Regions from separate parts of the Nocardioides eburneiflavus genome, predicted to be linked through region 1. Evidence: predicted binding sites of a transcription regulator. Region 1 holds the regulator's gene; each other region holds the start of a gene.
What was found. Region 1 encodes LexA, which represses DNA repair genes until DNA is damaged. Its sites were predicted from a motif close to TCGAACANNTGTTCGA; they were not measured.

Region 1 (9,688 bases):
CGGCGGCTTTGGCCGCTGGTTGAGCAGGGCGCGCAGCGCCCGTGTCGAAACCGAGCGAGTCGAGGCCTTGGTTTCGACACGCTCGTTCCTCGCTGCTCAACCAACGGGACGTTCGTTCCTCGCTGCTCAACCAGCGGGACGTTCGTGCCTCGCTGCTCGACCAGCGGCACGCGCGCTCAGCCGAACGGGATGCGCCCCCGCAGCGACTCCGGGTCGTTGACCGGCTGCTCGCCGGTCTCCTTGATGACCTCGCGCGCCTTGTCGACGCTGTCCCAGACGTTCCAGAGGACGACGCCGCGGACCTGGCCGGACTTCAGGTAGTAGACGACGCCCGTGCCGATCTCGCCGTCCTTCCAGTCCTCGACCAGGTCGAGGCGGCTGCTGGTCTCGCCGACGGCCTCGTAGCCCTCGTCGAGGATGTCGGACCAGAAGAACGGCGTGTAGTCGTACGCCGCATCGGCGCCGGCCATCACCCTGCCGGCGTGCTCGCCGGACTTCTCGGCGTGGTCGACGTGCTCGACCCGGCGGCGGCCGAGGAGGGCGTCGGGGTAGGACGCGACGTCGCCCGCGGCGTACACGTCGGGGTCGCTGGTGCGCAGGTGGTCGTCGACCACGACGCCGTTGTCGACCTCGAGGCCGGCGGCCTCGGCGAGCCCGGTGCGCGGCAGGACGCCGACGCCGATCACGGCGGCGTCGGCGACGATGTGGGAGTCGTCGTCGAGGCGGATCCGTACGCCGCCGTCGTCCTCCTCGCCACCCGAGACCGAGCCGTGCACGATGGTCACGCCGCGGTCGGCGAGCTCCTTGGTGAGGTGGGCGGCCAGGGCGCGCGGGAACATCTGCTCCTGCACGTCCTCGAGGTCGAGGACGAGGGTGACGTCGATGCCGTTCTGGATCAGCGCCGAGGTGATCTCGGAGCCGATGTAGCCGCCGCCGACGACCGCGACGTGGCTGCCCTTCGCGGCGACCGCGCGCAGCCGCTCGTAGTCGGCGGCGGTGCGGTAGTAGAGGACGCGCGGGCCGGGGTCGACGCCGAGCACGCGCGGCTCTGCGCCGGTCGCGAGCAGGAGCTTGCCGTAGCCGACGCTGCTGCCGTCGGCGAGACGTACGACGTGGGCCTCGCGGTCGATCGCGGTGACGGTGGTGTCGGTGAGGAGGTCGACGGCGTCGTCGTCGTCGAGGTCGCCGGCCAGCGAGCTGCCCTCGAGGGTCGCGTCGTCCTTGAGCCAGAGGTCCTTGGTGAGCACGGGCCGGTAGACCGGCTTGGCGGGCTCGGAGCCGAGCACGCCGATCGTGCCGCTGGCGTCCTCGGCGCGGATGCCCTTCACGGCGCTCGCCGCGGCGACCCCCGCTCCGACGATGACGTAGTCGTAGGTCTTCTCGGCGTCAGTGTTTCGGGCGTCGCTCATGCTGCCATCGTGGCCCGCGGGTGGTGGGCTTTCAACGCCCGTCCCACCCCTACGGCTCTCAGAGGCTGCGGAGCACCGCCGTCACCACGCCGAGGATCGTGGCGTCGTCGCCCGGGATCGGGTCGTAGGCGTCGTTGTGCGGCAGCAGCCAGACGTGGCCGTCCTTGCGCTGGAACGTCTTGACCGTGGCCTCGCCCTCGATCAGCGCGGCGACGATCTGGCCGTTGGTGGCGGTCTGCTCCTGGCGGATCACGACGTAGTCGCCGTTGCAGATGGCCGCGTCGACCATCGAGTCGCCGGAGACCTCGAGCAGGAAGAGCGTGCCGTCGCCGACGAGCTGCTTGGGCAGCGGGAACACGTCGGTGACCTGCTCCTCGGCGAGGATCGGGCCACCGGCGGCGATGCGGCCGACGACCGGGATGTTGACCGCGGTCGGGGCGATGTCGCCGATGCCGGTCTCGTCGACGCTCGACTCCTCGCCGTGGGACAGGGAGCGGCGCGCCGCCATCACCTCGGGGAGGAACACCTCCAGGGCGCGGGGACGGTTGGGGTCGCGCTTGAGGAAGCCCTTGCCCTCGAGCACGCGCAGCTGGTGGGCCACGCTGGACGACGACGTGAGGCCGACGGCCTGGCCGATCTCGCGCATCGACGGCGGGTAGCCCTTGGACTCGATCGAGTCCTTGATCGTGGCGAGCACGCGCTGCTGGCGCGGCGTCAGCCCGGTGGCGTCCGGGGGGCCGTCGGGCATCTCGATGACGTTCTTGTCGTCCTGCTTGGCCATGGCGTCCTCCACTGCGTGGTGCCCCCACCGTCCGCGCCGGGCGGGAGCTGTGCGCTCACCGTAGCCCTCGGTGGGCCCGAGGATCAAACACCTGTTCGAAGTCGCGTGTCGCTGGGATGGCGCTAGTGTCGGTGCGATGCAGACCTCGTGCGTCGTCACCGGTGGAGCGCGCGGGATCGGGCGCGGCATCGCGGAGCTGATGGTCGCGCGCGGCCACGCCGTCGTCATCGGCGACCTCGACGGGTGGGCGGCCGCTGCGACGGCGGCGGAGATCGGCGCGGTCGCGGGCCTCGGTCAGGACGTACGCGATCCCGCCTCCCACGTCCTCGTCGCGGAGGAGGCGGCCCGTCACGGGGCGCTGACGTCGTGGTTCAACAACGCCGGCGTCGGTGACGACGGCGCCCTGGCCGCGCTGACGGACGAGCAGGTGCGCCGCCTGGTGGAGGTCAACCTGCTCGGTACGACGTGGGGCACCCGAGCCGCGCTGGCGGCGTTCGGGCCGGCCGGGGGAGACGTCGTCAACGTCGCCTCGCTGTCGGGCCTCGGGCCGGTGCCGGGCTACAGCATGTACGCCGCGACGAAGGCCGCGGTCGTCTCGCTGTCGGCGTCGGTCAACGCCGAGGCCCCCCGCGGGGTGCGGGTCCACGCGCTGTGCCCCGACGGGGTGGACACCGCGATGCTGGCCGCGCAGGACCCCGACGGCCTCGGCTCGCAGCTGACCCACTCCGGCGGCCCGATCCTCGGCGTGGCCGAGGTCGCCGAGGCGGCCGTCGCCCTCGTGGGCTCGCGCCGCGTGGTGCGGACCGTGCCGGGCTGGCGCGGCGGGGTGGTCCGCGGCGCCGCGCTCGCCCCGGGCGTCACGCAGCACGCCGCGTCGCTGTTCGCGGCGCAGGGGCGCCGCGCGATGCGGCGCCGCGCCGCCGGCTGAGCGCGGGCGCCCGCCCGACCACTTGCCCACTCGAGCGGGCATATGTCCGCTCGAGCAGGGGCATGCTGTGCGACCGGCGACTACTCGGGTCACCAAGTGGACCGCAGGGCGCGATCAGGGCAGGCGTACCTGGCCGTGCTTCATCTTCCAGAGGAAGTACTTCTCGAAGCCGAGCTTCATCGCGTGGGCCTGCGGGCCGGGGATCAGCACGCCGTGCTTGCGCGGCGGCAGCATCTTGTCGGCGAGGATGATGACGCCGTTGTTGCCGGCGTCCATCACGCAGACCGCCGGGATGTCGCCGAACGCCTTGTGCGCGTCGGGTGCCTCGCCCCTGATCTGGGCGGCGATGTTGGTCGCCGCGACGTGGGCCTGCTGCTCGGTGGGGAAGCCGGTCTTGGGGATGCCGACCGGCGTGGGGGTCTGCCACGGGACGTCGACCGCGGCGGCGACGCCCACGGCGTACACGTCGTCGTAGGCCTCGCTCTGGTAGGTGTCGCGCACCTTCACGAACCCGTTGTCGTCGGCGAGCTTGGGCGTGTTGCGGACGACCTCCTGGCCGGAGAACGGCGGGATGATCATCGCGTAGCCGAAGTCGAGCGCGCTCCCGTCGGCGAGCACCAGCCGGCCCTCGTCGACGTGGTCCATCGCGGTGTCGAGGACGGCGTCGATCTTCTCCTTCTTGAGGAACATCCCGAGCAGGCTCTCGCCGTGGGGGAGGCCGCCGATGCCGAAGTGGCCGAGGAACGGCTCGGCGCTGACGTAGGTGAGCTTCACGCGGTCCTTGAGGCCGGCCTTCTTCAGCTGGTAGCTGGTGTTGAAGAGGAACTCGTACGCCGCGCCGAAGCAGCCGGCGCCCTGGGTCGCGCCGATGACGACGTCGCCCGGCTTCTCGCGGAACTGCCGCCAGCCCTCACCGGCGTGGATCGCGTCGTCCATCGTCGTGATGGTGTGCGCGTTGCCGCCCTCGCCGAGGCCGGGGATGACCTCGAAGCGGTTGCGGTAGCCGGTGGCGATGACGAGGTAGTCGTAGTCCTGCGGGCCGGCGGTGGTCTCGACGCGCCGGGCCTCGGGGTCGATCGCGGTGGCCTCGGCGTGGACGAACTCGACGTCGTGCTCCTCGAACGTCGGGCCGACCTTGAAGGTGATGTCGGCGCGGGTGCGCTTGCCGAACGGCACCCAGATCAGCGACGGGGTGAAGAGGAACTCGTCGGAGGAGGACACCACCGTCACGTCGACGTCCCCGTGCAGCTCGTGCTTGACCGTGATGGCGGCGGTGAGACCGCCGAAGTTGCCCCCGAGGACCAGGACCTTCTTGCGCGACATGGCTCGCTCTCCTTGTGTCGTGTGGCTGTGCCTCCACGCTCGTCGCTCCGGGGTGGTGCGGGTAGGTCCGTTGGTCCTCTCCGTGGGGGCCGTCCGGACGTCGAACAATTGTTCGCCCTGATGCTTGCGTTGTTCGAACAGGTGCTCTACCGTCGTACACATGTTCGATCGAACGCCTGATCGACACCCGGTGGCCCAGGCCACTGTCGGTGGGTCCGACTAGACATTCGCTCGACAGAGACATCCGGCTGAATCTTCCCCAGGAGGCCACCATGAGCACCCTCAGCCTTGCCCCCGCCTTTGCCCCCGTTCCCGTCCGCCGCGGCTCGACCGTACGGCTGACCCGGCGCGGGCGCCTCGTGGTCTTCGTGACCTCGCTGTTCCTCGTGCTCAGCGTGGCCTTCATGCTCGCCGGCGGCGCCGTCGGCACGGGCTCGTCCGGTGAGCCGGCGCCCACCGAGATCGTCCAGGTCGCTCCCGGCGACACCCTCTGGGGGATCGCCAGCGAGATCGCGGCCGACGGCGACGTCCGCTCGATGATGAACGAGATCGAGCGCCTCAACGCCCTCGAGTCCACCGGCCTCAGCGCCGGCCAGAAGCTCCGCGTCCCTGTCGTCTCCGACTGACGCGCGAGGCCTCCATCAGCCGCTTCGACCCCGGCTGGTGGAACCAAGGGGAAGACCGAGGGGCGGGCCTGGTGGCCCGCCCCTCGGCGCATGTGTTCTCGGTGGTCGAGCAGCGACCGTCCTTCCCGCATCGGGAATCACCGGTTGCCCGGTGGTTCCCGACAGCAATGTGGAGTCCGTGAGCCGGATAGCGGGTCGCGGACTCCACAATCTCCGCCACCGCAGGGGGACTCGGGTTATCCACAGATCCTCGTCGGGGGTGGTTCGACCCACGCCCGAATGGGTAGTTTCCCGGTGCTGACGTTGTTCTCGGGAAGGCACTTCATGTACGTACGCCGCGCACTCGCGCTCACCATCGCGGTCCCCGTCCTGCTGGCGGGGTGCTCCGACGACCCGGAGCCCACGCCGAAGATCCCGGAGCCGCCGAGCTCGTCCCCGACGCCCTCGGAGCCGGCGACTGAGGAGCCGGAGGCGGAGAGTCCGGAGGAGTTCATCCGGCGGTGGGCCTCGGAGGAGGCTCGGATGGAGAACACTGGCGATACGGCGGACTACCGAGCGCTGTCACAGAAGTGCCGAGCCTGCATCGAGCTTGCTGATCTGGTGGAGCAGTACTACGAAGCAGGAGGCTTCGTCGAATGGGACGGGTGGAAAATTCGAAGCATTCGGTCGCGCGGTACTAGTAGACGTGCGTTTCTAGTGAAGGTGAACTCTGCGCCTACAAAATATGCAGAAAGGGCCGGCGGTAAGGAGAAGTCATTTCCCGGTGGCCCAGGGGCTCATCTGATAACCGTCGCACCCGACGGAACGTCGTGGCAGGTGGTCGACAAGTCCGAGGTGGCCGGGTGATGTCTCAGCTCGTTCGACTTCAAGTTCTCGCCTGCATAGTCTGCGTGCTCGTGTTGACCGGCCCTGCGGCACACGCGGAGTGCGGCGTCGAAGCCGAACTCGGAGAGGTGGTCGAGCAATGCGACAAGTCGGCGGGCGAGATCGAGGCAGAGAAGGCGAAGTACCCAACGGCCAAGTGGACCGTCCGTCAGCTCTGCAAAGACGGCGGACGCAATCCTGAGGGGATCTGCTTCAACCCACAGGAATGCACCACTGTGAGTGGTGTCCCAGGCACTCGATACACTCTCTTCAAGGATGGCGAGAACGATGGAACAGCTTGTCTGAGTGCTGGCGAGGCTGATGCCGTGGACGATCCCCCGCCTATCCGGGTGATTGTTATTGAAGCCTTTGAAAGGCTCGATTGGCCGCCGTCGCACCTGATCGTCCAGCCAGTCGGTGGGAAGACATTGGTCAACCTGGACACCAACTTCTACACGTCCAATAGCGGGTCCAGGAGCATCTCGGTGCGCCTTGTTGAGTCGGAAGTTGTTGTGACGGCTCGCCCCATCTCGTACCAGTGGAACTTCGGCGACGGCACCTCCACGACAACGACCAGTCCCGGGGCGCCGTACCCGAACCTCGACGTCGCCCACGTCTACGAGCAGGTCGACAAGGTCGCTGTCAGCGTCGACACTCAGTACGGCGATGCGAGTTTCACGGTCAACGGCGGCCCGCCCGAGTCGATCCCGTCGACGCTTTGGGTCGCCGGTGAGGCCCAGGACCTCGAGATCGTCGAAGCGCTCCCGCAGCTTGTGCTCCGGTGATGCGTATCCGCCTGATGCGCGGCCTGGCGATTGTCGTGGCTGCCATGACGATCTCAGCCTGCGGGGCGGAGACCGGGGCGCCCAGCCCCAAACAGCCTGCTCCCGATCAATCGGAATCTGGCAAGGCACAGCCAGCCAGCCCCACCGATTCCGGTTCGCCCGACTCTGCCTACTTCGCGCAGGAGCGGATGAACCCTCGGAGATTCCTCCGGCAGTGGGTGGCCGCCAGCGACAAGATGCAGGTCACCGGCAGGACCGCCCCAATTGTGTCCATGATCTCAGGATGCGAGCCGTGTGAGGGGTTCGTCGAGACGGTGGAGGAGGTCTACGCGGACAACGGGACAGTCGACTTCGCAGGTACGTCGATCGTGCGGATCGTGAAGGCGCAGGGATCGGACTCGGTGTACCTCCTCACGAAGGACGTGGCTCCCACCGTCGTCCACCACGGGGATGGACGTCTGGAGAAGTACCCAGGTGGTCGAACCACCTTCAGGTACATCCTCGAACCCGATGGGGACAGCTGGAACGTCGCTCACTTTTTCATCGAACCCAACTGATCGAAGAAGCTGTCAGTTCGCTCGCACCACGGACGAGCAAACTTCGTGCTTGGCCGCCCCTTGCCCCGACCACCCATGAGCGCGGTGTCTGTGCCTGGCCGGGCGCGCAGCTCTGCGCAGACCCGCAACCAGCGAGACCGTGGAGCTCCCGGGCCACCAGGTGACTCATGAACTCCACGATCACCGTGCGGCGCGCTTGCCGCCGACGGGGCGCGGGGGAGCGTCGGGGGACGGGGGCGAGGACGTGATCCCCAGGACACGGAGCATCCGCGCGACCAGGAGGAGGCCGACGAAGAGGCATGCGATGGCGCCGGCGCAGGCGAGGGCCATGAAGGTCCACGCCTGCGAGTTGCCGCCGCGCGCGGCCGTACCGAAGTCGATCGCGGCGTACACGAGGTAGCCCCAGGCCACCACCAGGAGGGTGATCGCGGCGCCCAGGAGCAGCGCCGCCTTGTTCGAGGGACGGGGCTGGCGGGCGCCCTTGCGCGACCCTGCTCTCTTCCCCGTGGACACGGGGTCCATTGTGGCGGATGTGGCCTGAGTGGGGCAGCCGAACGACCCAGAAGGAGGGGTCGACACGCCGCCGCTGGACCACCTCGCACCGCACTGACCTGCGGTTTTACCGAGCCCCGGAAATTGATCCGACGAGGTTCGGCATTCGCTTGCCATGCGTGGTGGGCGGAGCGTACGGTTACCACTACATCTAGTAGTTACACCGCTGTAGTTATCCACATCTGGTGCACAGGCAGAGGGCGCGAACCCACAAGCCAAGGCTAGATGTCCACAGGAAGATCCACAGGCGCCACCCCGTTGTACGGGTGTACGAGCCGCGCCCACACGTACCCGGGAGGAGGGCCGCCATGCACTGTCCCTACTGCAAGAACGAGGACACCAAGGTCCTCGACTCCCGCGTCGCCGACGACGGCGGCTCGATCCGCCGCCGGCGTACGTGCGCGGCCTGCGACCGGCGCTTCACGACGGTCGAGAAGATGCAGCTCACGGTGCTCAAGCGCTCGGGCGCGACCGAGCCGTTCAACCGCGACAAGGCGATCGCCGGCGTACGGAAGGCCTGCAAGGGCCGCCCGGTCACCGACGCCCAGCTCGCCTGCCTCGGCCAGGAGGTCGAGGACGCACTCCGTCTGAGCGGGCAGGCCGAGTTCGACGCCAACGACGTCGGCCTCGCGATCCTCGCCCCGCTGCGGGCGCTCGACGAGGTGGCGTACCTCCGGTTCGCCTCCGTCTACCGCGCGTTCGAGTCGGCCGACGACTTCGACGCGGAGATCAAGATGCTGCGGCTCGAGCGAGCCGCGGACGATCAGCCGGCGCATCCTGCGCATTCGGGCTGACCCCCAAGCGGCCCGGCAGGTAGTGGGGAAGCTGCCTGCCGGGCCTTCCAAGCAGCCGCGAGAAGACTCGCGAAGTTGAAGCAGAACCAAGGAAGAGGAGAACCCATGACCGAGACGGTGAGCACCCGCGCGAAGGCGAGGGGCAAGGGCCTGAAGATGGAGCGCGTCTTCAGCACCGAGGGCACCCACCCCTACGACGCCATCACGTGGGAGCGTCGCGACGTCGTCCAGCAGAACTGGAAGACCGGCGAGACCGTCTTCGAGCAGCGCGGCGTGGAGTTCCCCGACTTCTGGTCGGTCAACGCCTCGACCATCGTCACCACCAAGTACTTCCGCGGCGCCGTCGGCACCGACGCCCGCGAGTGGAGCCTCAAGCAGCTCATCGACCGGGTCGTGAAGACCTACACCAAGGCCGGCATCGACCACGACTACTTCGCCACCGACGCCGACGCCGAGATCTTCGAGCACGAGCTGACCTGGCTGCTGGTCAACCAGTACTTCTCCTTCAACTCTCCCGTCTGGTTCAACGTCGGCACCCCGTCGCCGCAGCAGGTCTCGGCCTGCTTCATCCTCTCGGTCGACGACTCGATGGACTCGATCCTCAACTGGTACAAGGAGGAGGGCTTCATCTTCAAGGGCGGCTCGGGCGCCGGCCTCAACCTCTCCCGTATCCGCTCCTCCAAGGAGCTCCTCTCCTCCGGCGGCACGGCGTCGGGCCCCGTGTCCTTCATGCGCGGCGCCGACGCGTCCGCCGGCACCATCAAGTCGGGCGGCGCGACGCGTCGTGCGGCCAAGATGGTCGTCCTCGACGTCGACCACCCCGACATCGAGGAGTTCGTGATGACGAAGGCCAAGGAGGAGGACAAGATCCGCGCCCTCCGCGACGCCGGGTTCGACATGGACCTCGGCGGTGCCGACATCACCTCCGTCCAGTACCAGAACGCCAACAACTCCGTCCGTGTCAGCGACGAGTTCATGCGCGCGGTCGAGGACGGCACCGAGTTCGGCCTGCGCTCGCGCGGCACCGGCGAGGTCATCGAGACCGTCGACGCCCGCGACCTGTTCCGCA
Region 2 (9,688 bases), 2.0 Mb from region 1:
CGGAGTCGGTGTCGACGGCGGTCAGGTCCACCGGACCGGCAGGGAGTCGCAGCGCGTCGGCGATGGCGGAGGTCATGGGGTCATCATGGCCCACGGGGCGCTGGACCGGGCTCGCCGCGCTGCGTGCCGCCGAGGACACGGCGTACGTCGAGGCGGCAGCCGACGACCGTCGCCACGGACCCGTCGCGCGTGGGCTCGTCGAACCACGTGCCCTGCACGAATCCCACCTTGTCGAGGATCCGCAGGGATGCCGCGTTGCGGTGGTCGGGTGCGGCGAAGAACTCCTCGGCGTCGGGGAACCGTCGCGTCGCGCCGACCATCCAGGCCCAGAGGATGCGGGCGCCGAGCCCACGACCGGCCCACTCGGGCTCGCCGACGGCGTAGTCGAGACCGATGGCGTCGGGGTTCGGGGTGAGCAGCGCGAAGTCCGGGTGCTCGCGGATGCGGTAGTCCTGCACGAAGCCGACCGACCGGCCGTTGACCTCGACGACCCACATCCGGGTCGGCGTGAGCCCGTCGACTCGCGGGCCGTACGTCGTGGTGACCCGCTCGAGGGTCGGCTCACCGTCGGAGTGCCACCACCGGCGGACGTGCGGTGCCGTGAGCCACCTCGTGAGGATCGGCAGGTCACCGTGGGTCATCGCGCGGAGGTCGATGCGCAGGTCCGGGTCGGCGACGAAGGCCAGGATCTCGCCGGAGAGGTCGTCTGCCACCGGGTCGCCCGGCAGCGGCGCGGCGATGCGGGCCGCCGCACCCGCCCAGCTCTCCCCTGGCCCGACCTCGCCGGCGAGGGCGACGCCCTCGCCCCTGACCGTCACACGCCTGGTCGCCACCGACCGGTCAGTGCGCGAGCGCGTCCGGGTCGACGACGGGCGGCAGCACCGACCAGGGGAAGTCGATCCACCGCTCGGTCCGGCGCCACGCGTAGTCGGCCTTGATGGCCGACTGCGGCTTCTCGTAGATCACGACCGTCCGGGCCTCTGCGACGTGACCCGCACAGAACTCGTGGACGAGCTCGAGCGTGCGCCCGGTGTCGGCGACGTCGTCGGCGACGAGCACCTTGAGCCCGGAAAGGTCGACGACCGCCGGGGTCGGCGGCAGCATGATCGGGACGTCGAGCCGCTGGTCGACGCCGGTGTAGAACTCGACGTTGACCACGGAGATGTTCTTCACCGCCAGGGCGTAGCCCAGGCCCATCCCGAGGGCGAGGCCCCCGCGGGCGATGGACAGGATGAGGTCGGGCCGGAAGGCCGAGTCGGCGACCTGCTGGGCCAGCTCGCGGGTGGCGGTGCCGAACAGGTCGTAGGTGAGGACCTCACGCTCGTTGCTCACGGAGCCATCCCACCAGAGTCCCGGCGGACGGCGGAAGGGCGGGCCTAGAAGTCCGGGTGGTCGAGGTCGCCGGCACCGTCGGGGTCGTCCCCATCGTCGAGCGCCTCGCGCACGACCGAGAACGCCAGCCCGGCCGAGTAACCCTTGCGGGCGAGCAGCCCGGCGAGGCGCCGGGTGGCCACTTGCCGGTCGACGCCACGCATCGAGCGCAGCTTCTTGTCGACGAGTGCCCGTGCGGCGGCCCGCTGGTCGGTCTCGTCGATCTGCTCGAGCGCCGCCTTGGCCTCCTCGTCGCCGACACCCTTGCGACGCAGCTCCTGGGCCAGGGCACGCGGCGCCAGGCCACGGCTGCGGTGTCGGCTCTCGACCCACTGCCGGGCATAGGCAGCGTCGTCGATCAGGCCGACCTCGGTGAACCGGTCGAGCAGGTCGTGCGCCAGCTGCTCAGGGACGCCCTTGGCGTCCAGCTTGTCGGCGAGCTCCTGGCGCGAGCGCGCCTGTCCGGTCAGCGCATCGAGCAGGATCCTGCGAGCCACGGCCTCGGGATCGGCCTCGACCTCGGCGGCCGCGGCCTCCTCACGAGCGATGCGGGCTGCCTCCCACTCCTCCCAGGTGCGCCGTTTCTTGCGTCCGCCAGTCCGGGTCGAGCCCGACGAACGGGTGCCGGAGGAGCGATCGCCCCGAGGTCGCGGCTCGCCCGGCGTGGGTGGGGTCTCCCCCACCCACGCCTGCACGCCGAGGCCGACGTCGCCGGCCCAGGCCGGAGGTGGGCGATGTTCTTCGCTGGTCATCGGGTCTCGACACGCATCATCGTCCTCGCAGGCTCGGGCGATCGCTTGCTCGACCTGACCCCGCCCACGCCGACTCCTCGTTCCTCGGAGTCAGCTGCGGGATCAGAAGTCATTGACCCCGATGGGCTCGTCACTCAGGTCGTCGGCGGGCTTGTCGACGGCGGGAATGACGCCCAGCTTCTCCAGGATGAGCTTCTCGATCTCGTTGGCGAGGTCGGGGTTGTCCTTGAGGAAGTTGCGCGAGTTCTCCTTGCCCTGGCCGAGCTGGTCGCCCTCGTAGGTGTACCAGGCGCCGGCCTTGCGGATGATGCCCGCCTCCACGCCGACGTCGATCAGGCCGCCCTCGCGGCTGATGCCCTTGCCGTACATGATGTCGAACTCGGCCTGCTTGAACGGCGGGGCCACCTTGTTCTTGACGACCTTGACGCGGGTGCGGTTGCCGACCATGTCGGTGCCGTCCTTGAGCGTCTCGATGCGGCGCACGTCGAGGCGCACCGAGGAGTAGAACTTCAGCGCGCGACCACCGGTGGTGGTCTCGGGCGAGCCGAACATGACACCGATCTTCTCGCGGAGCTGGTTGATGAAGATCGCGGTGGTGCCGGAGTTGTTGAGGGCACCGGTCATCTTGCGCAGCGCCTGGCTCATCAGGCGGGCCTGGAGGCCGACGTGGCTGTCGCCCATCTCGCCCTCGATCTCGGCGCGGGGCACCAGGGCGGCCACGGAGTCGATGACGATCAACGACAGGGCGCCGGAGCGGATCAGCATGTCGGCGATCTCGAGCGCCTGCTCACCGGAGTCGGGCTGGGAGACCAGCAGGGCGTCGGTGTCGACGCCGAGGGCCTTGGCGTAGTCGGGGTCGAGCGCGTGCTCGGCGTCGATGAAGGCGACGATGCCGCCGGCCGCCTGGGCGCTGGCCACCGCGTGCAGCGCGACAGTCGTCTTTCCGGAGGACTCCGGACCGTAGATCTCGACGACGCGACCGCGCGGCAGGCCGCCCAGGCCGAGGGCCACGTCGAGGGCGATCGACCCTGTGGGGATCACCTCGAGGGGGGCACGCGTCTCGTCGCCCAGCCGCATGACCGAACCCTTGCCGAACTGCTTCTCCACCTGTGCGAGCGCGGCGTCGAGGGCCTTCTCGCGGTCTGCACCAGCCATTGCTGTGTCCCGTTCTCTCGTCGTGTGTGTGAGGTACTTCTCCGACGCTAGGGCGAGCCACCGACAGTCCCTGATCAGGACCGCCGCACGCTGTGGACAACCTCGCCCCTCGTCGTACCTGTGGATGAACAGTAGCCCGAACAGGTGTTCGACGCCGCGTTCGGGCACGGCGTGTCGCGCACGTTGTCGGACCTGCCGGCGCGGCGCCGGGCGCGGGCTCAGCCGTGCCGGCCTGTGACCCAGCCCGCCGCCAGGACGGTGCCGGCCAGCAGGGCGGCGAAGGCCGCGAGGGCCGGATAGCCCAGCGCGCCGACGATGACGCCGGCGAGCGCGCCGCCTCCCGCCGCGGTGAGGGCCATCGCCATGTCGGAGGTGCCCTGCACGTCGGTGCGGGCCTCGATGGGCGTGCGGTCGGCGATCACGGTCGAGGCCGCCACGGTGGCGCAGGACCAGCCGAGGCCGAGCAGGAACAGCCCGACGAGGATCTGCCACGAGGACCCCTCGGGCGAGAGCCCGCACAGCGCCAGCGACACGAGGAGGACCGCTCCGCCTGCGACCAGCACCGTCGCGCGTCCGAGACGGTCGGCCGCCCATCCGACGAGTGGCGAGAACGCGAACATGCCGAGCACGTGGACCGAGATGACGAACCCGATCACCTCGAGGTGCGCTCCGCCGTGCTCCATGTGCAGCGGCGTCATGATCATCACCGTGACCATCGCGGCGTGTGCGCAGGCCATCGCCACGACGGCCGCGCCGACGGCCGGGACCTCGCGGACGACCGTGACGAAGCGGCTCCAGGACCGACCGCGCTCCTCCGGTCCCGCGGCCGGGACGACGCCGGCGGCCTGCTGGGCGAGGAGCAGCGGGTCGGGGCGCAGCCGGAGCCAGACCCAGGCGGCGGAGAGGACCAGCACGACGGCGCCGATCGCGAAGCCGCCGGTGAGCTCGGGGATGCCGAGGGAGCGGGCCACCGAACCGCCCACCCCGACCAGGTTGGGCCCGGCGACCGCGCCCACGGTCGTCGCCCACACGACCACGGAGAGGGCGCGGGCCCGGTGCTCCTCGGTGGCCAGGTCAGTGGCGGCGTAGCGCGAGCCGCTGTTGACCGCGGACGTGGCGCCCAGCAGCACCGCTCCGGTGAGCAGGACCGCCATCGAGTCGACGACCCCGGCCACCACGGCGAGCACGGCGCCGGTCGCCCCGACGAGGTAGCCGGCGACCAGGCCGACGCGACGCCCGCGGCGCCGCATCACGCGCGCCAGGGCGTACGCCGCGAGGGCCGTGCCGAGCACCTGGCAGGTCTGCGCGAGACCGGCCATGGCCTCGCTGCCGGAGATGTCGCGGGCCAGGAGCGAGGCCGTCGTCACGCCGATGGTGACGCCCACCGCGCCCACCGCCTGCGAGACGACGAGCGTGCGGACGGTGCGCCGCTGGACGACGGCGAGGTCGAGCCGGGGGTCCAGCCGGGTCGTCACCGCTCGCTGTCCGGCAGCTCGAGGTGCCGGCGCACGGCCGCCCACACCTGCTTGGGCGGGACACCCGCGTCGAGGGCCTCCCGGGTCGTGCGGCCGCCGAGCTCCCGCACGACCGTGAGCTCGGCCCACGTCCGTGAGTAGGCCCGGCCCAGGGTGTCGTCGAGCCGCGCCCAGAACTCCGTGTGCCTCATGCCGACACCCCATCACGGACCGCCGACACCGCGAGCCACGACTCCCCACGGCTGCCGACCAACCCTCCGCGGAGGTCGACGCCCGCCCAGCCCGACGCCGTGACGGCCTCTGCGAGCGCGGCGAGATCGTGGACGAGCGGGTCGAGCAGGTCGCAGGCGTGGCCCTGCTCGCGCAGCAGTGCGACGAACCCCGGTGTGACGTCGGTGCGGCGTACGTCGAGGCCGAGCGACTCCATCAGCAGCGCGTCGCGACCACTACCCGACCCGACCTCCAGCACACGCGCGCCGTCGCCGAGGCGCCGCGCCAGGTCCTCCAGGACGGTCCGCACCCGGTCGGGCACCGTCGCCGTCACGGCGGCGTACGCCGCGGCGTCGAGGTCGTAGGCGCGGACCGTCTCGGCAGAGGTCATTGCGCCCCCACGTCGTGGAGGTGGTGGACGACGTCATGGAGGTGGTAGCGACCCAGGCTCTCGACCGTGAACTCGTCGCCGTTGGAGCGCAGCCCACGGCGCCCACGCGCGGCGTCGGTGACGGTGGCGTAGATCCCCGCGACCGTGCCCGCGGCCTCGATCAGCTCCACCGCCACGGTCGTCGGCTCTTGGCTGCCGTAGTCGTCGGCGACCGCCGTGGCGTCCTGGTCCCAGTTGGCGAAGGTCGGTGCGTCCTCCTCGAGCATCAGTCGCAGGCGCTGGGCGAACAGCTCGTGCACGTCGCGGACGTGGCAGGCGTACTCCAGCGGCGACCACACCGTCGACGCCGGCCGCTCGGCGGCGTCGGGGCGCGCGAGCACCTCCGACCAGGTCATCGCCGTGTCGTGCAGGAGGCCGGGCAGGTCGGCGACGTCGTGGGCGGCCGCGTCGAACCCGCACTCGTCGCACGAGCGGCCCAGGACCCAGGTCCAGTCCTTGGTGTCAGGCGTGATCGCGTCGGGCGTGGTCGCGTCGGGGGTGCCGGCCATGCCCGTCATCCAACCAGCCCGGGCACCGGGGACAATGGCAAGAATGGACATCCGCCGCGCACTTCCCGCCGACCTGCCAGCCGTCGCGGCGATCTACGGCCGCGAGGCCCGCGAGGGACATGCCACCTTCGACCTCGAGCCACTCCCGATGGCGCTCTGGGAGGAGAAGCTGTCCGCCGAGGGTGACCACCTCCTCGTCGCCGACCTCGAGGGCACGGTCATCGGCTATGCCAGCTCCGCGCCGTTCCGCCCCAAGCCTGCCTACGGCCACACGCGGGAGACGACGGTCTACGTGGCGCCCGGCCACCAGGGCCTCGGCACCGGACGTGCCCTGTACGACGCGCTGCTGGCGCTGCTCGCCGACGACGGCGTGCACCTCGTCGTCGCCGCCGTCGCGCTGCCCAACCCCGCCAGCCTCGCGCTCCACCGCGGCTGCGGCTTCGAGGAGGTGGGCGTGATGCGGGAGGTGGGGCACAAGCAGGGTCGGTGGATCGATCTCGCGTGGTGGCAGCGGCGGCTCGGGTGACCAGCCGGGTCCGAGGCGCGACGCAGAGACCTCGCGCGTCTCCACCTCGCGGGCCTCGGCGACCGCTCCGCCGCAGCCCCGGTGGATCTCAGGTCAGCAGCAGCTTGTCGAGGCGCCGACGTACGACGAGCAGGCCGATGATCCCCATGGCGACGAGGTAGACCACCGAGACCGCCGACTCCCAGGTCACGACCCCGGTGGTGAGCTCGCGGCACAGCACCACGCCGCGGTAGAGCGGCGTGGCCTCGACGACCCAGCGCAGGACACCGTCGCCGAACGCCTCCACGGGGAAGAACGTGGCCGAGAACAAGAAGAGCGGCATCTGGACGAGCGTGATCTTGTCGAAGTCCTGCCAGGACTTCATCCAGGTCGTCACGGCCATGCAGACCGCGGAGAAGGCGAAGGCGATGAGGATCGTCGCCGGCAGGGCGAGCAGCGCCCACCACGAGCTCGTCAGCCCCATCGCCGCCATCACCACGAGGAAGGCCGCGGAGTAGACCGAGCCCCGCATCAGGCCCCAGGCGATCTCGCCGCGGGCGATGTCGCTCGTCGAGAGCGGCGTGGCGAGCATCTGGTCGTAGAGCTTCTCGTACTTCATCTTGAAGAAGACGTTGTAGGTGGAGTCGAGCAGGGCGCCGTTGAACGCCGAGGTGGCGAGCATGGCGGGCGCGACGAACTCGGCGTAGGGCACCGCCTCGCCGTGGAACTCGAAGGTGTCGATGAGCTGGCCGACCCCGATGCCGATCGAGAACAGGTAGAAGACGGGCTCGAGGAAGCCGGTGATGAAGAGCTTCCACGCGTCCTTGTAGACGACGTAGTTGCGCAGCACCAGGACCCTGGTGGCGGCGGCCGGGGTGAGGGGGGCCGGGATGTCCTGCAGCAGCGCCATCTCAGACCTCCAGCCGACGGTCGAGGTTGCGCACGGCGAGGAACCAGCCGACGACGGTGAGGGTGGCCAGGACCACGACGTGCAGGAGCGCCAGGGACCAGTCGACCTGCCCGACGCAGAACATCCGCGAGAGGGAGACGCCGTGCCACAGGGGGGTGAGGCGCGCGAGCCACTCCAGCACCGGGCCGAGGTTGCCGATCGGGAAGAAGGCCCCCGAGAACAGCGTCAGCGGGATCACCCCGAGGCGGAACAGCACCCCGAAGCCCTCCTCGGACCTGAGCCGCGCGCTGTAGGCGAAGACGAGGGTGGCGAAGGCGAAGCCGACGAGCACCTGCGACAGCCAGGCCAGGATCGGTCCCCACCAGGTCGCGAAGACGCCGAAGGGCGCGATGACGAGCATGAAGACGGCACACGCGGAGGCGACGCGGAACATCACGAACCCGATGAAGGCGTTGACCAGGTCGCGCACCGCCAGGGGCGTGGCCAGCTGGGCGTAGAAGGTCTTGTGCCACTTGATGGCGCCCATGACCGGGTAGGTCGACTCACTGACCGCGATCGTCATGGCGTGCGAGGCGACCAGTCCGGGCACGACGAAGGCGAGGTAGGAGGTCGCCCCCTCGAGCTTGTCGGGGTCTCCCTCGATGAAGCCGCCGAGCAGGACCCCCATCGCGACGACGTAGAGCAGCGGGGTCAGGAAGCTGCTGACCACTCCCCCGCGCCACGTGCGCTTGAGGACGGTGAGCCAGTAGTCGTACTGGCGGGCCATGCCCTCCCATGCCGACAGCGCCCCGGCCGGGCCGGGGCCGCGGGACGTGCTCCCGGGCGTCGCGTCGGTCGCCACCTCGGACTCCATCAGTCCGCCAGGGTCCGGCCGGTGAGGCGCAGGAAGACGTCCTCGAGGGTGGAGCGGCGTACGAGCGTCGCGAGGGGTTGCAGTCCGCGCTCGAGCACCGCCGTGACGACGTCCTCGCCGTGGTCGCTGTAGACGAGGAGGCGGTCGGGCAGCACCTCCACCCGCTCGCCGAGGTCCTCGACCTTGGCGGCGAGCGCCTCGTGCTCGCCGACGCCGAAGCGCAGCTCGGCGACCTCGCGGGTCGAGTGGGCGTCGATGAGCTCGCGCGGGGACCCCTCCGCGGCGATGAGGCCCTTGTCCATGACGACGAGCCGGTCGCACAGCTGCTCGGCCTCGTCCATGTAGTGGGTGGTGATCACGAGGGTGACGCCGGCCTGCTTGAGGCGGAACAGCTGGTCCCACAGCACGTGGCGGGCCTGCGGGTCGAGGCCGGTGGTCGGCTCGTCGAGCAGGAGCAGGTCGGGGTTGTTGATCAGGCTGCGGGCGATGGTGAGCCGCCGCTTCATGCCGCCGGAGAGGTCCTCGACCTTTGACTTCGCCTTGTCGGTGATCTGGGCGAACTCGAGCAGCTCGCGGGCCCGCTCGCGGCAGGTGGCGCGGTCGATGCCGAAGTAGCGGCCGTAGATGTAGAGGTTGTCGAAGACGTTGAGCTCGTTGTCGAGGGTGTCCTCCTGCGGGCAGACGCCGAGGCGCCCGCGGATCGCCGGGCCGTCGGTCGCCGGGTCGAGGCCCAGGATCCGCAGCTCGCCCGAGGTCACCGGGCTCACCGACGCGATCATCCGCATGGTGCTCGACTTGCCGGCACCGTTGGGTCCGAGGAAGCCGAACGCCTCGCCCCGGCGCACCTCGACGTCGATGCCCTTGACGGCCTCGAAGTCACCGAACGACTTGCGCAGTCCCCGCGCCGAGATCATGGCTTCCGTCACGGGGACCGAGCCTAGTTGAGGGTGACGACACCGGAGCGCCGAACGGCCGCATCCGACCGCGACGCGCGGCTACTCCGCCGGCGTCAGTCGCAGCAGGCGCCCCGCGCCCGCGTCCTCGAGCAGCCAGATCGAGCCGTCGGGTCCCTCCTCGACGGCGCGGATGCGCTCGCCGGTGTCGAAGACCTCGGCGTCGCCCGCGGTCTCGCGGTCGAGGTCGACGCGCACGAGTGCCTCGCCCGACAGCGCGCCGAGGAACGCGTCGCCCTGCCAGTCCTCGAAGAGGTCGCCACGGTAGATCATCAGGCTGCCCGGCGAGATGCTCGGAGTCCATGAGCGCGCGGGACGGGCGTACCCGTCCCCCTCGGCGTGGTCGGGGATCTCGCCGCCGCCGTAGTCGCTGCCGTCGGAGACCTCGGGCCAGCCGTAGTTGGACCCGGCCTCGACGAGGTTGAGCTCGTCGCCGCCCTCGGGCCCCATCTCCGACGACCACAGGGTGCCGTCGGGAGCGAGCTCGAGGCCGAGCGGGTTGCGGTGGCCCCAGCTCCAGATCTCCGCGGCCGCGCCGCCCTCGTCGGCCAGCGGGTTGCCGGGC
Region 3 (9,688 bases), 1.5 Mb from region 1:
CGATCTTCAACGACGGCGCGTTCGACGCGATCAAGTCGCCCGAGACCAAGGCTGACGCGATCATCCCGCTCGTGCACGGGGAGCCCGTCACCTTCGGCACCGCCCTCGAGGACGGGCGTGGCGCCAAGGCGCTGGTGCGCGACACCGCGACGGGTGGCGTGAAGGTCGTCGCGACCGCCGACGTCGCGGCCGCGGACATCCTCGTCCACGACGCGCACAACCCCGACCCGTCCAACGCGTTCGCGATCTCACGCCTCACCGCGGCGGACTACCTCGACCAGTCGCCGATCGGGATCTTCCGCCAGGTCGAGCGCCCGACGTACGACGACGCCGCGCGCGAGCAGGTGACGGCCTCCGCCCCGGCACCCTCCGCCCCTGGAGATGACGACACCGCCGACCGCGCCGCACGACTGGCGGCGCTGATCGGCGGTGGCGACACCTGGACGGTCATCTGACCGCCCAGGTGCAGGCTCCGGCTGTCGGTCAGTCGAAGTAGAGCGTCCAGACCTTGCCCATGGTGGTGGCGTAGCCGTAGGAGTTCTCCACCTTCGAGCGCCACTTCCAGCGCCCGCGCTCGGGGGCGTAGATCCGCGTCTTGAACACGCCCGCCTCGTCGGTCTTGATCTTCTTGACGACCTTCCACTTGCAGGTGCCGCACTTCTTCTTGAGGATCTTCACCTTCTCGTTGGCGTAGGGCACCACCGTGCCGTCGGCCAGCGGCTGCATCACGGTGCCCTTGAGCTTGAAGGCGTTGTAGGAGACCTGCTTGGTGTCCGGCGGGACCTCGTCGATGATGCGCTTGGGGTGCGAGGCGCTCGCGCTCGCGCTGAGCACGCCAGCGACGAGCAGTGCGGCGACCAGGGCCGCCAGGACGGTGCGGAGTGTCCGCATGGTTGATTCCCCCTCGAGAAACGGTGATGTGACTGACCTGTCGGGGTTCCCCACCCCGAGACCGCACCATCGTAGGCGACAGCCCGCACCTAGACTCCCGGAGTGCCAGATAGCCGTCGCGGACTGATCTTCGGAGCGGCGGCGTACACGCTGTGGGGCACCTTCCCGCGCTACTGGACGCTGCTGGAGCCGGGCGGCGCGATCGAGATCCTGGCGCACCGCATCGTCTGGTCGGTGCTGACGATGGCGGTGATACTCGTGCTCGCGCGGCGGGTGCGCCACGTCCGTGCCCTGCTGCGCGACCGCCGCCGGCTGCTCCTGATCGCCTGCGCGGCCGTCGTGATCACCGTCAACTGGGGTGGCTACATCTGGGGCGTCAACAACGGCCGCGTCGTCGAGACGTCGCTGGGCTACTTCATCAACCCGCTCGTGACGGTGCTGATGGGCGTGCTGGTCCTCGGCGAGCGCCTGCGTCGCCTGCAGTGGGTCGCGATGGCCATCGCCTTCGTCGCGGTCGTCGTCCTCACTCTCGACTACGGCCGGCCGCCGTGGGTGGCCCTCCTCCTCGCCTTCTCGTTCGGCACCTACGGCCTGCTCAAGAAGCAGGCCGGCGTCGGTGCGGTCGAGAGCATCACCGTGGAGACGATGGTCATGGCGCCGTTCGCCGCGGCGTACCTCGGCTGGCTCGTGGCGGCAGGGCAGTCCAACTTCGGTACGCACGGAGTCGGGCATGCCTTCCTGCTGACCACGACCGGCATCATCACCGCGGTGCCCCTGATGCTCTTCGGCGCCGCCGCGATCCGCGTCTCGATGGTCTCGCTCGGGCTCCTGCAGTACCTCGCGCCGACGATCCAGTTCGCCCTCGGCCTGCTCGTCTTCCGCGAGGACATGCCCGCCAGCCGCTGGATCGGCTTCGGCCTGGTGTGGGTCGCGCTGACGATCTTCACCGTCGAGGCCGTCAACCACCGTCGCCGGCAGCTGCGGCTGGTGGCGCAGGCCAGCGCGGCCTGAGCACGCCCCCGTCGCTGGTCGAGCAGGGCGGCCGCTGGTCGAGCAGGGCGGCCGCTGGTCGAGCAGGTCGCGCACCGACCGTGTCGAAACCCCCTCCAAGCCGGTGGTCGAGGTGCGAGCCCTTCGAGACGCCTCGTCCCTCAGCTCCTCAGGATGAACTCCGCGAGCCTCGAAACCACGTTCAACCTCGTGGGCCACGCGCTCGTCCACAGCCTTCGCCAGAGCCGTGGTGACTGTCGGTGGGCTCCCCTAGGATCGAACACATGATCGACGAACTGGCTGCCGAGGCACGAGGGGTCGCGGACGACCTCTCACCCGCCGACCTGCTCGCCACGATCAAGGCCTCCCGTGACGTCGAGAACTCCGAGGCCGCCCGCCAGCTCGCTCTCGCTGCCCGCTGGGCCGACCTGCACCCGCCGGAGTCGATCCACGACGCGGCGTCGTTCACGGTGCCGGGGTCCCAGCACGAGGAGCCCATCGCGGGTGAGGGTGCTCCGCTGGTGGCGGAGTTCTGTTGCGCCGAGCTCGGCACCGTCCTCGGGATCACGTCGACGGCGGCGAAGAAGCTCATCGGCCACGCCCTCGAGCTCCGTCACCGCCTGCCGCGGTTGTGGGAGCAGGTCCACGCCGGGCAGGTGCCCGCTTGGCGGGCGAGGCTCGTCGCGGACACCACGATCCACTCCTCGCCCGCATTGACTCGTGAGGCGGCGGGGTTCGTCGACGCGCAGGTCGCGGCCGTCGCCGGACGCATCGGCACCGCGCAGCTCGACCGCCTCGTCGCCGAGACCATCAGGCGCTACGACCTCGCGGTCGCCGACCCCACGAAGGATCCCGAGGACGGCTACCTGCACGTCGACCCACGTCACGTCACCGTGGACACCGAGGACGTGCACTACGCCGGCACGATGCGGATCGAGGCCGAGGTCGACATCGCCGACGCCCTCGACCTCGACCGCGCCCTCGCCCACAAGGCTGAGGAACAGAAGGCCCTCGGATCCCTGCTGCCGCTCGACGCCCGACGCGCCAAGGCCCTCGGGGACCTCGCACGGACCCAGACTGCTCTGGATCTTGCCGGCGGCGACGCCGACGAGCCGGACCTGCCGGCCGCGCGTGCGGTCGTGATCCACGCCCACGTCGACGCCTCCGTCTCCGGAGACACCACGGTCTTCGGTCCCACGGGCCGGATGGAGAACGGGCAACGCCTCGTCCTGCTCGAACAGGTCCAGTCCTGGTGCGCCGACTCGCGGACCCGGGTCACCATCACGCCCGTCATCGACCTCAACACCACGCTGACCGCGCAGACGCGGAAGGTCCCGGCGACGATCCGCGAACAAGTGATCCTGAGAGATCGCACGTGCGTGTTCCCGTTCTGCTCCCGACCTGCCCGGCGCTGCGACGTCGACCACATCATCCCGTGGGACGACGACGCCCACGCCGAGGGCAGACCCCAACCCGGCCCGACGACCACGAGCAACCTGGCCTGCCTGTGCCGGTTCCACCACCGCCTCAAGACCCACTCCGCCTGGCGCTACGCCATGGTCGCGCCCGGGGTGTTCGAGTGGACCTCACCCCACGGCCACCGCTACCGCCGCGACCACACCGGCACCACCGACCTCGACCCACCCGGCATCGCACGACCCGGCATCCCACGACCCCGCCGACGATGACCCCGCCCCACACCCCGTCACACCTACCACGTGGCGGGGCCACAGGGACGTCCTGGCGAGAACAGCGCGCCGTGCAGCGGCGGCGCCCCCGTCCAGGGTCGACCCAGGCGTCCAGCTGCCCTCCGGCCCGACGCACTTCTGCGAACCGCCCTCAACGCGGCAGACGCCATTGGATCCGGCCGGGGCCTACGTTCACTCGCTCAGAAGGCTGTCCGCCTCGCCGAGGGGATCGAGGCCGACCGACCACGTGGAGGTGGAGCTGCAGGTGCGCGGCTGAGTTCTCGACCGCCGCGGCAAGATGTCGGCATGGAGATCGCAGACGCCCTCGCCGCCGTACGCCGCAACCACCAGGCAGTCCTGGTCACCATCAAGCGGGACGGCAAGCCGCAGCTGTCCAACGTCCTCGCCGGCGTCGGTGACGACGACGTGATCCGGGTGTCGATCACCACCAGCCGTGCGAAGTACGCCAACCTGCGGCGCACGCCCTGGGCGGCGGTGCACGTCGACGGTGACAGCTTCTGGTCCTATGCGGTCGTCGAGGGCGACGTCAGCCTCTCCGAGGTCGCCGCCCACCCGCACGACGCGGCGACCGACGAGCTGGTCGAGCTCTACCGCTCTCTGGCGGGAGAGCACGACGACTGGGAGGACTACCGCGCCGCGATGGTCCGTGACGGGCGCGTCGTCGTGAGGGTCACGCCCACACACGCCTACGGCCTGCTGCGCTGATGCTGAGCTCCCGGCCAGTCGACTCAGTGGTCACCGCCGCCTAGGGGCGCACCAGGAGACCCCGGGTACGGGACTGCCCGCAGTGGGCGGTCGTGCCCGACCACGGCGCGCATGGGTCGGCAGACCCACGTGCGCCCGGGACCATCAGGACCGGGACGACCCGACGACCCGTCCGCGGCCGTCTGCTCGGGCTGGGTGCCCGGGCGCGTCCGGAGAGTCCCGCGGCGGCTGAGACCGCGTGCTCGGGTGGAGGGACACGCGGCGGCGCGACGGTCGATCCAGGAGGCGGGAAGCTCCCGCCGCACGGGATCGGGTGATCGAGATGCGGACCTCACTTCTGGCGGCGACCATCGCGGTGGGGCTGGCGACGGCGTTGGCGACGCCCGCGCTGGGCGCGGCACTCGGGGGCGACCCCGTCAGCTCGTCGACGATGACCACGCGCGCCGCCGCCCAGGTGTCGGCCGCACCAGACGCACCGGCCGCACCGGCCGCGGAGCCCCCGGCGGCCTCCGTCATCTTCAACGACCCGACCGGCGACCGGGCCGCGCAGAACCGCATCGCCGACCACATCCGCCGCGCCATCGAAGCCACCCCGCGCCACGGCACGATCCGGATGGCGGCGTACAGCTTCGACCGTCCCGACATCGCCGACGCCCTCGCCAAGGCGTGCACGCAGCGCCAGGTCACCGTCCAGGTCGTCCTCAACGACAACTTCGTGTCCGGCTCGTCCCGCGAGCTGCGGCGGCTCCTGGGTGCGGACGCGCTGTCGAGCCGCGCCGCCTGCGACCCCGGCAGCGAGGCCGGACCGGGCGCGGCGCCGAGCTTCGTCAAGGTCTGCCACGCCAGCTGTCGGCTCGGCGACCGCGGGAACCAGCACATGAAGGTCTACCTGTTCTCCTCCAGCGGCGACCAGCCGCACGTGGTGATGCTGGGGTCCGCCAACCTGACCGGCTACGCCGCAGGGGTCCACTGGAACGACCTCGTCACCCTCACCGGCAGCCAGCAGCTGTACGACGACTACGGCCGGGTCTTCGACGAGCTCGCCGCCGACCGCCACGTCGAGGCGCCCGAGGTGCGGGTGACGCACGGCGACGTCACGACGAGCGTCGCCGCGGGAGCGTCAGCCACCCCCGACTCGGACGCCGTCGCCGAGCGCCTCGCAGGCGTCACCTGCGACGCGCTGCCGGGCACCGGGGAAGCCGGCCGGACCGTCGTCCGGATCAGCATGTACGGGTGGCGCGGCCAGCGTGGCCTCGACCTGGCGCAGGGGGTGGGCCGGCTGAGTCGTGCAGGATGCCGGGTCCAGGCCCTGGTGAGTGCAGCCGGGCCGGACGTCGTGGAGACGCTGCTGCGCGCCGGCGTCCGCGTCCGGAGCGCCTCCCTCGATGTCGACGGGAACGTCGCGACCGGGTTCGAGGACTCCGGCTGGGAGCACTTCGTCCACGAGAAGTGGATGTCGGTCGACGGCACCTGGGACGGCACGGCCACCCGAGCCGTGTGGACCGGCTCCGAGAACTGGTCCGACGTCTCCCTGCTCAACGACGAGCTGGTCGTCATGATCCCACGGCCCCGGATCCACGACGCGTACGTCGCGCACTTCGACACCGTCTGGAGCGGGCACTCGCGGGAGCTGGCGCCGGCACCCCAGCAGGTGTGAGCCGACGCCGCGAGCCGGCGTGGGTCAGGCCGTCCGGGTCGCCACGATGTCGGCGAAGGACTCGAGCGCCTCCCGGACGGGACCGGGGTCGAGGGCCTCGAGCAGCTTCTTGGCGCGGGCGGCCTCGGCGAGCACGTGGTTGCGCGCCCGGTCCATCGCGGGGTGCGTACGCATCAGCTCGAGCGCCTCGGCGTGCTCGGCGTCGTCGGTGAGCGGGCGACCGAGCAAGGACAGGAGGCGCGCGTCGGCCGGGTCGGTCGAGGCCTGCGCCATGAGGACCGGGAGGGTCGGCACACCCTCGCGGAGGTCCGTGCCGGGGGTCTTGCCGGACGCGTCGGACTCCGCCGCGATGTCGAGGATGTCGTCGGTCAGCTGGAAGGCCGACCCGACGATCTCGCCGTAGGCGCTGAGCGCCTCGACGACCTCGGGCCGCGCACCGCTGAACATCGCGCCGTAGCGCGCCGAGGTCGCGATGAGCGACCCGGTCTTGCCGGCGACCACGTCGAGGTAGTGCGCGAGCGGGTCCTCGCCGGGCCCGGGCGGGACCGTCTCCATGATCTGGCCCTCGACGAGGCGCGTGAAGGTCTGCGCCTGGATGCGTACGGCCTCCGGGCCGAGGTCGGCGGTGAGCTCCGAGGAGCGGCCGAACAGGAAGTCGCCGGTGAGGATCGCGACGTTGTTGCCCCAGCGGGCGTTGCCGGTGGGCGCACCGCGGCGCAGGTCGGCCTCGTCCATGACGTCGTCGTGGTAGAGCGAGGCGACGTGGGTGAGCTCGACGACGCAGGCCGCGGTGTGCACCTCGTCGGCGTCCGGGTCGGGCCCGGTCTCAGCCGCCAGCAGCACCAGCAGCGGGCGGAACCGCTTGCCGCCGGCCATCATGAGGTGGGTCGCGGCCTCGGAGACGAAGTCCGCACGCCCCCGGCAGTGCCCGGCGAGCAGCTCCTCGATGCGTGCCAGCCGCTCGACCAGCCGCTGCTCGAGAGCGGGGTCGACGACAGGCATGGCGAGGGGAGAGTCGGTCACCTGATGAATTCTCCCGCAACCGCCGCCAGGTCGAGCACCGGCCCCGGCAGCACACCGAGGACAAGGGTCACCGCCGCACCGACGGCGATGGTCGTCGCGGTCAGCACGGACGGGTACGCGACGCTCGGGCCGGCCCCGACGGGCTCGTCGAAGTACATGACCTTGATGACCCGGATGTAGAGGAACGCGGCGATGATGCTGGCGAGCACCGCCGCCACGACCACCGGCCAGGCGCCCGCGGCCAGCGCCACGGAGAACACCGCGAGCTTGCCGACGAACCCGGACGTGAGCGGGATGCCCGCCATCGCGAGGAGGAAGAACGCGAACACGGCCGCCACCACGGGCGACTCCTTGCCCAGGCCGGCCCAGCGGTCGATGGCGGTGGTCTCGCCACCGCCGTCGCGCACGAGGCCGACGACCGCGAAGGCGCCGATCGTCGCGAAGCCGTAGGTGGCGAGGTAGAACAGCACCGCCTGCACCGACGAGATCTCGCCGATGGCCAGCTGCTCGGAGGCCTGCACGCCCAGCACGCCGGTGAGGATGAAGCCGGTGTGCGCCACCGAGGAGTAGGCCAGCAGCCGCTTGATGTCGCTCTGCGTGATCGCGAGGGCGGCGCCGACGAGCATCGACAGGATCGCGATGATCCACAGCATCGGCTGCCACGACCAGCGATCGGCGCCGAGTGCGACGTAGAACAGGCGCATGATCGCCCCGAAGGCCGCGACCTTGGTGCCGGCGGCCATGAAGGCCGTGACCGGGGTCGGGGCACCCTGGTAGACGTCGGGGGTCCACGCCTGGAACGGCACGGCACCGACCTTGAAGAGCAGGCCGACCGACAGCAGCCCGGTGCCGATCAGCAGCAGGCTCGAGCTGCCCACGTCGTTGCGCACGGCCTCGTTGATCGCGGCGAAGTCCATGGAGCCCGCGAAGCCGTAGAGCAACGCCGCGCCGTAGAGGAAGAAGCCGGAGGAGAACGCGCCCAGCAGGAAGTACTTGAGCGCCGCCTCCTGGCTGAGCAGGCGGCGACGCCTCGCCAGGCCGCTGAGCAGGTAGAGGGGCAGCGACAGGATCTCGAGGCCGACGAACATGGTCAGCAGGTCGTTGGCGGCCGGGAACAGCATCATGCCGAACACCGCGAACATCATGAGCGGGTAGACCTCGGTGTGCTCCCGGTTGGCCGCGATCGACGCGGTCTCCGCATCGGTGCCCGGCACGGCGGCTGCCTGGCCGGCGAAGGCCGAGACGCCACCGTCGAGGTGGCGCTCGGCGAAGAGCAGGACCCCGGCGATCGACAGCGCGAGGACGAGGCCCCAGATGAACAGGCTCGGCCCGTCGACGGCGATGGTGCCGCCGACCGCGAGGATGCCGCGGGCGGCGCCCTCGTCGTACGTCTGCACGTCCTGGGCGACCAGCACCACGCCGACGAGGGCGAGGACGAGGCCGCCGATCGCGAGGACCACCTGCACGGGGTAGCGCAGCGTGCGCGGCAGGAACGCCTCCACGACCACACCGAGGCAGGCGACGCCGAAGACGACCAGCAACGGCCAGATCTCGAAGTACTCGATGCTGGGCTTCACGAACTCGGTCACTGGGGACCACCCTCCTGGCCGATGCCCACCGCCGCGAGGGAGTCGTGGACGAACGGGTTGATGACGTCGAGCAGCGGCATCGGGTAGAAGCCGAAGAGCACGAGCGCGAGCAGCAGCGGCGCGACGATGCCGACCTCACGCCGGTCGAGGTCGGCCACCGGGGCGACGCCGTCGCGGCCCGAGCCGGTCATGGTGCGCTGGTACATCCAGAGCGCGTAGAACGCGGCCAGGACGATGGCCAGCACGGCGACCGAGCCGACCAGCCAGTGGTGGTCGAAGGCCGCGATGATGACGAGCATCTCGGAGACGAACGGCGAGAGGCCGGGCAGTCCGCACGCGGCGAGGCCGGCGACCAGGAAGAAGCCCGCCAGCACCGGGGCGCTCTTCTCGACGCCCGCCATCTGGCGGATCGACGCCGTCCCCGTCCGGTGGATCAGGAACCCGGCGACCAGGAACATCAGCGCGGTCGCGATGCCGTGGTTGACCATGTAGAGGATGGCGCCGGAGCTGCCCGTCGGGCTGAACACGAAGATGCCCAGCACGATGAAGCCGAAGTGAGACAGCGACGTCAGGCCGATCAGGCGCAGGACGTCGTCCTGGCCGATCGCGACGAGTGCGCCGTAGATGATCGAGACGAGCGCGAGCACCACCACGACCGGCGTCGCCCACTGCGAGGCGTCGGGCAGCAGGCCGAGGCAGAACCGCAGCATGCCGAACGTGCCGATCTTGTCGAGGATGCAGACCAGCAGCACCGAGGTGCCGGTGGTCGCCTTCTCCGTGGTGTCGGCCAGCCAGGTGTGCACCGGGAACATCGGCGCCTTGATCGCGAAGGCGATGAAGAAGCCGACGAACAGCCAGCGCTGCGTGGTCTCGTCGATGTCGAGCGCTGCGAGGTCGCTGATCAGGAAGCTCGGGGTGCCGGCGTCGGCCGAGACGACGTAGAGGCCGATGACCGAGGCGAGCATGATGAGCCCGCCGGCGAGCTGGTAGATCAGGAACTTGGTCGCCGCCCGCCCCCGACCGGCCCGGCCGAAGCCGCCGATGAGGAAGTAGGCCGGGATGAGCGTGGCCTCGAAGACGACGTAGAAGAGCAGCACGTCAGTGGCGGTGAAGACCGCCAGCGA

Region 2: recA (recombinase RecA) is a predicted target of LexA. The motif match lies at 3,415-3,430, and genes of this name have one in related genera.
Region 3: EXE59_RS00845 (HNH endonuclease signature motif containing protein) is a predicted target of LexA. The motif match lies at 2,072-2,087, and genes of this name have one in related genera.

Annotation. Positions count from the first base shown of each region.
Region 1 covers NZ_SRRO01000001.1:1,653,313-1,663,000, forward strand. The annotation lists gene EXE59_RS07770 (NAD(P)/FAD-dependent oxidoreductase) at 177-1,409, opposite strand; gene lexA (transcriptional repressor LexA) at 1,468-2,190, opposite strand; gene EXE59_RS07780 (SDR family NAD(P)-dependent oxidoreductase) at 2,327-3,118, shown strand; gene EXE59_RS07785 (NAD(P)/FAD-dependent oxidoreductase) at 3,233-4,441, opposite strand; gene EXE59_RS07790 (LysM peptidoglycan-binding domain-containing protein) at 4,714-5,067, shown strand; gene EXE59_RS07795 (hypothetical protein) at 5,362-5,913, shown strand; gene EXE59_RS07800 (PKD domain-containing protein) at 5,913-6,716, shown strand; gene EXE59_RS07805 (hypothetical protein) at 6,716-7,273, shown strand; gene EXE59_RS07810 (hypothetical protein) at 7,454-7,786, opposite strand; gene nrdR (transcriptional regulator NrdR) at 8,134-8,619, shown strand; gene EXE59_RS07820 (vitamin B12-dependent ribonucleotide reductase) at 8,725-9,688, shown strand, end outside.
Region 2 covers NZ_SRRO01000001.1:3,631,060-3,640,747, reverse strand. The annotation lists gene EXE59_RS17040 (polyphosphate kinase 2 family protein) at 1-76, opposite strand, end outside; gene EXE59_RS17035 (GNAT family N-acetyltransferase) at 84-833, opposite strand; gene EXE59_RS17030 (phosphoribosyltransferase) at 841-1,332, opposite strand; gene EXE59_RS17025 (regulatory protein RecX) at 1,377-2,123, opposite strand; gene recA (recombinase RecA) at 2,226-3,278, opposite strand; gene EXE59_RS17015 (MFS transporter) at 3,497-4,753, opposite strand; gene EXE59_RS17010 (DUF3046 domain-containing protein) at 4,750-4,944, opposite strand; gene EXE59_RS17005 (class I SAM-dependent methyltransferase) at 4,941-5,354, opposite strand; gene EXE59_RS17000 (DinB family protein) at 5,351-5,902, opposite strand; gene EXE59_RS16995 (GNAT family N-acetyltransferase) at 5,946-6,428, shown strand; gene EXE59_RS16990 (ABC transporter permease) at 6,517-7,317, opposite strand; gene EXE59_RS16985 (ABC transporter permease) at 7,319-8,170, opposite strand; gene EXE59_RS16980 (ABC transporter ATP-binding protein) at 8,170-9,096, opposite strand; gene EXE59_RS16975 (PQQ-dependent sugar dehydrogenase) at 9,166-9,688, opposite strand, start outside.
Region 3 covers NZ_SRRO01000001.1:172,808-182,495, forward strand. The annotation lists gene EXE59_RS00830 (2-oxoacid:ferredoxin oxidoreductase subunit beta) at 1-455, shown strand, start outside; gene EXE59_RS00835 (hypothetical protein) at 484-891, opposite strand; gene rarD (EamA family transporter RarD) at 994-1,902, shown strand; gene EXE59_RS00845 (HNH endonuclease signature motif containing protein) at 2,166-3,569, shown strand; gene EXE59_RS00850 (PPOX class F420-dependent oxidoreductase) at 3,876-4,295, shown strand; gene EXE59_RS00855 (phospholipase D-like domain-containing protein) at 4,618-5,952, shown strand; gene EXE59_RS00860 (polyprenyl synthetase family protein) at 5,977-6,975, opposite strand; gene nuoN (NADH-quinone oxidoreductase subunit NuoN) at 6,972-8,564, opposite strand; gene EXE59_RS00870 (NADH-quinone oxidoreductase subunit M) at 8,561-9,688, opposite strand, start outside.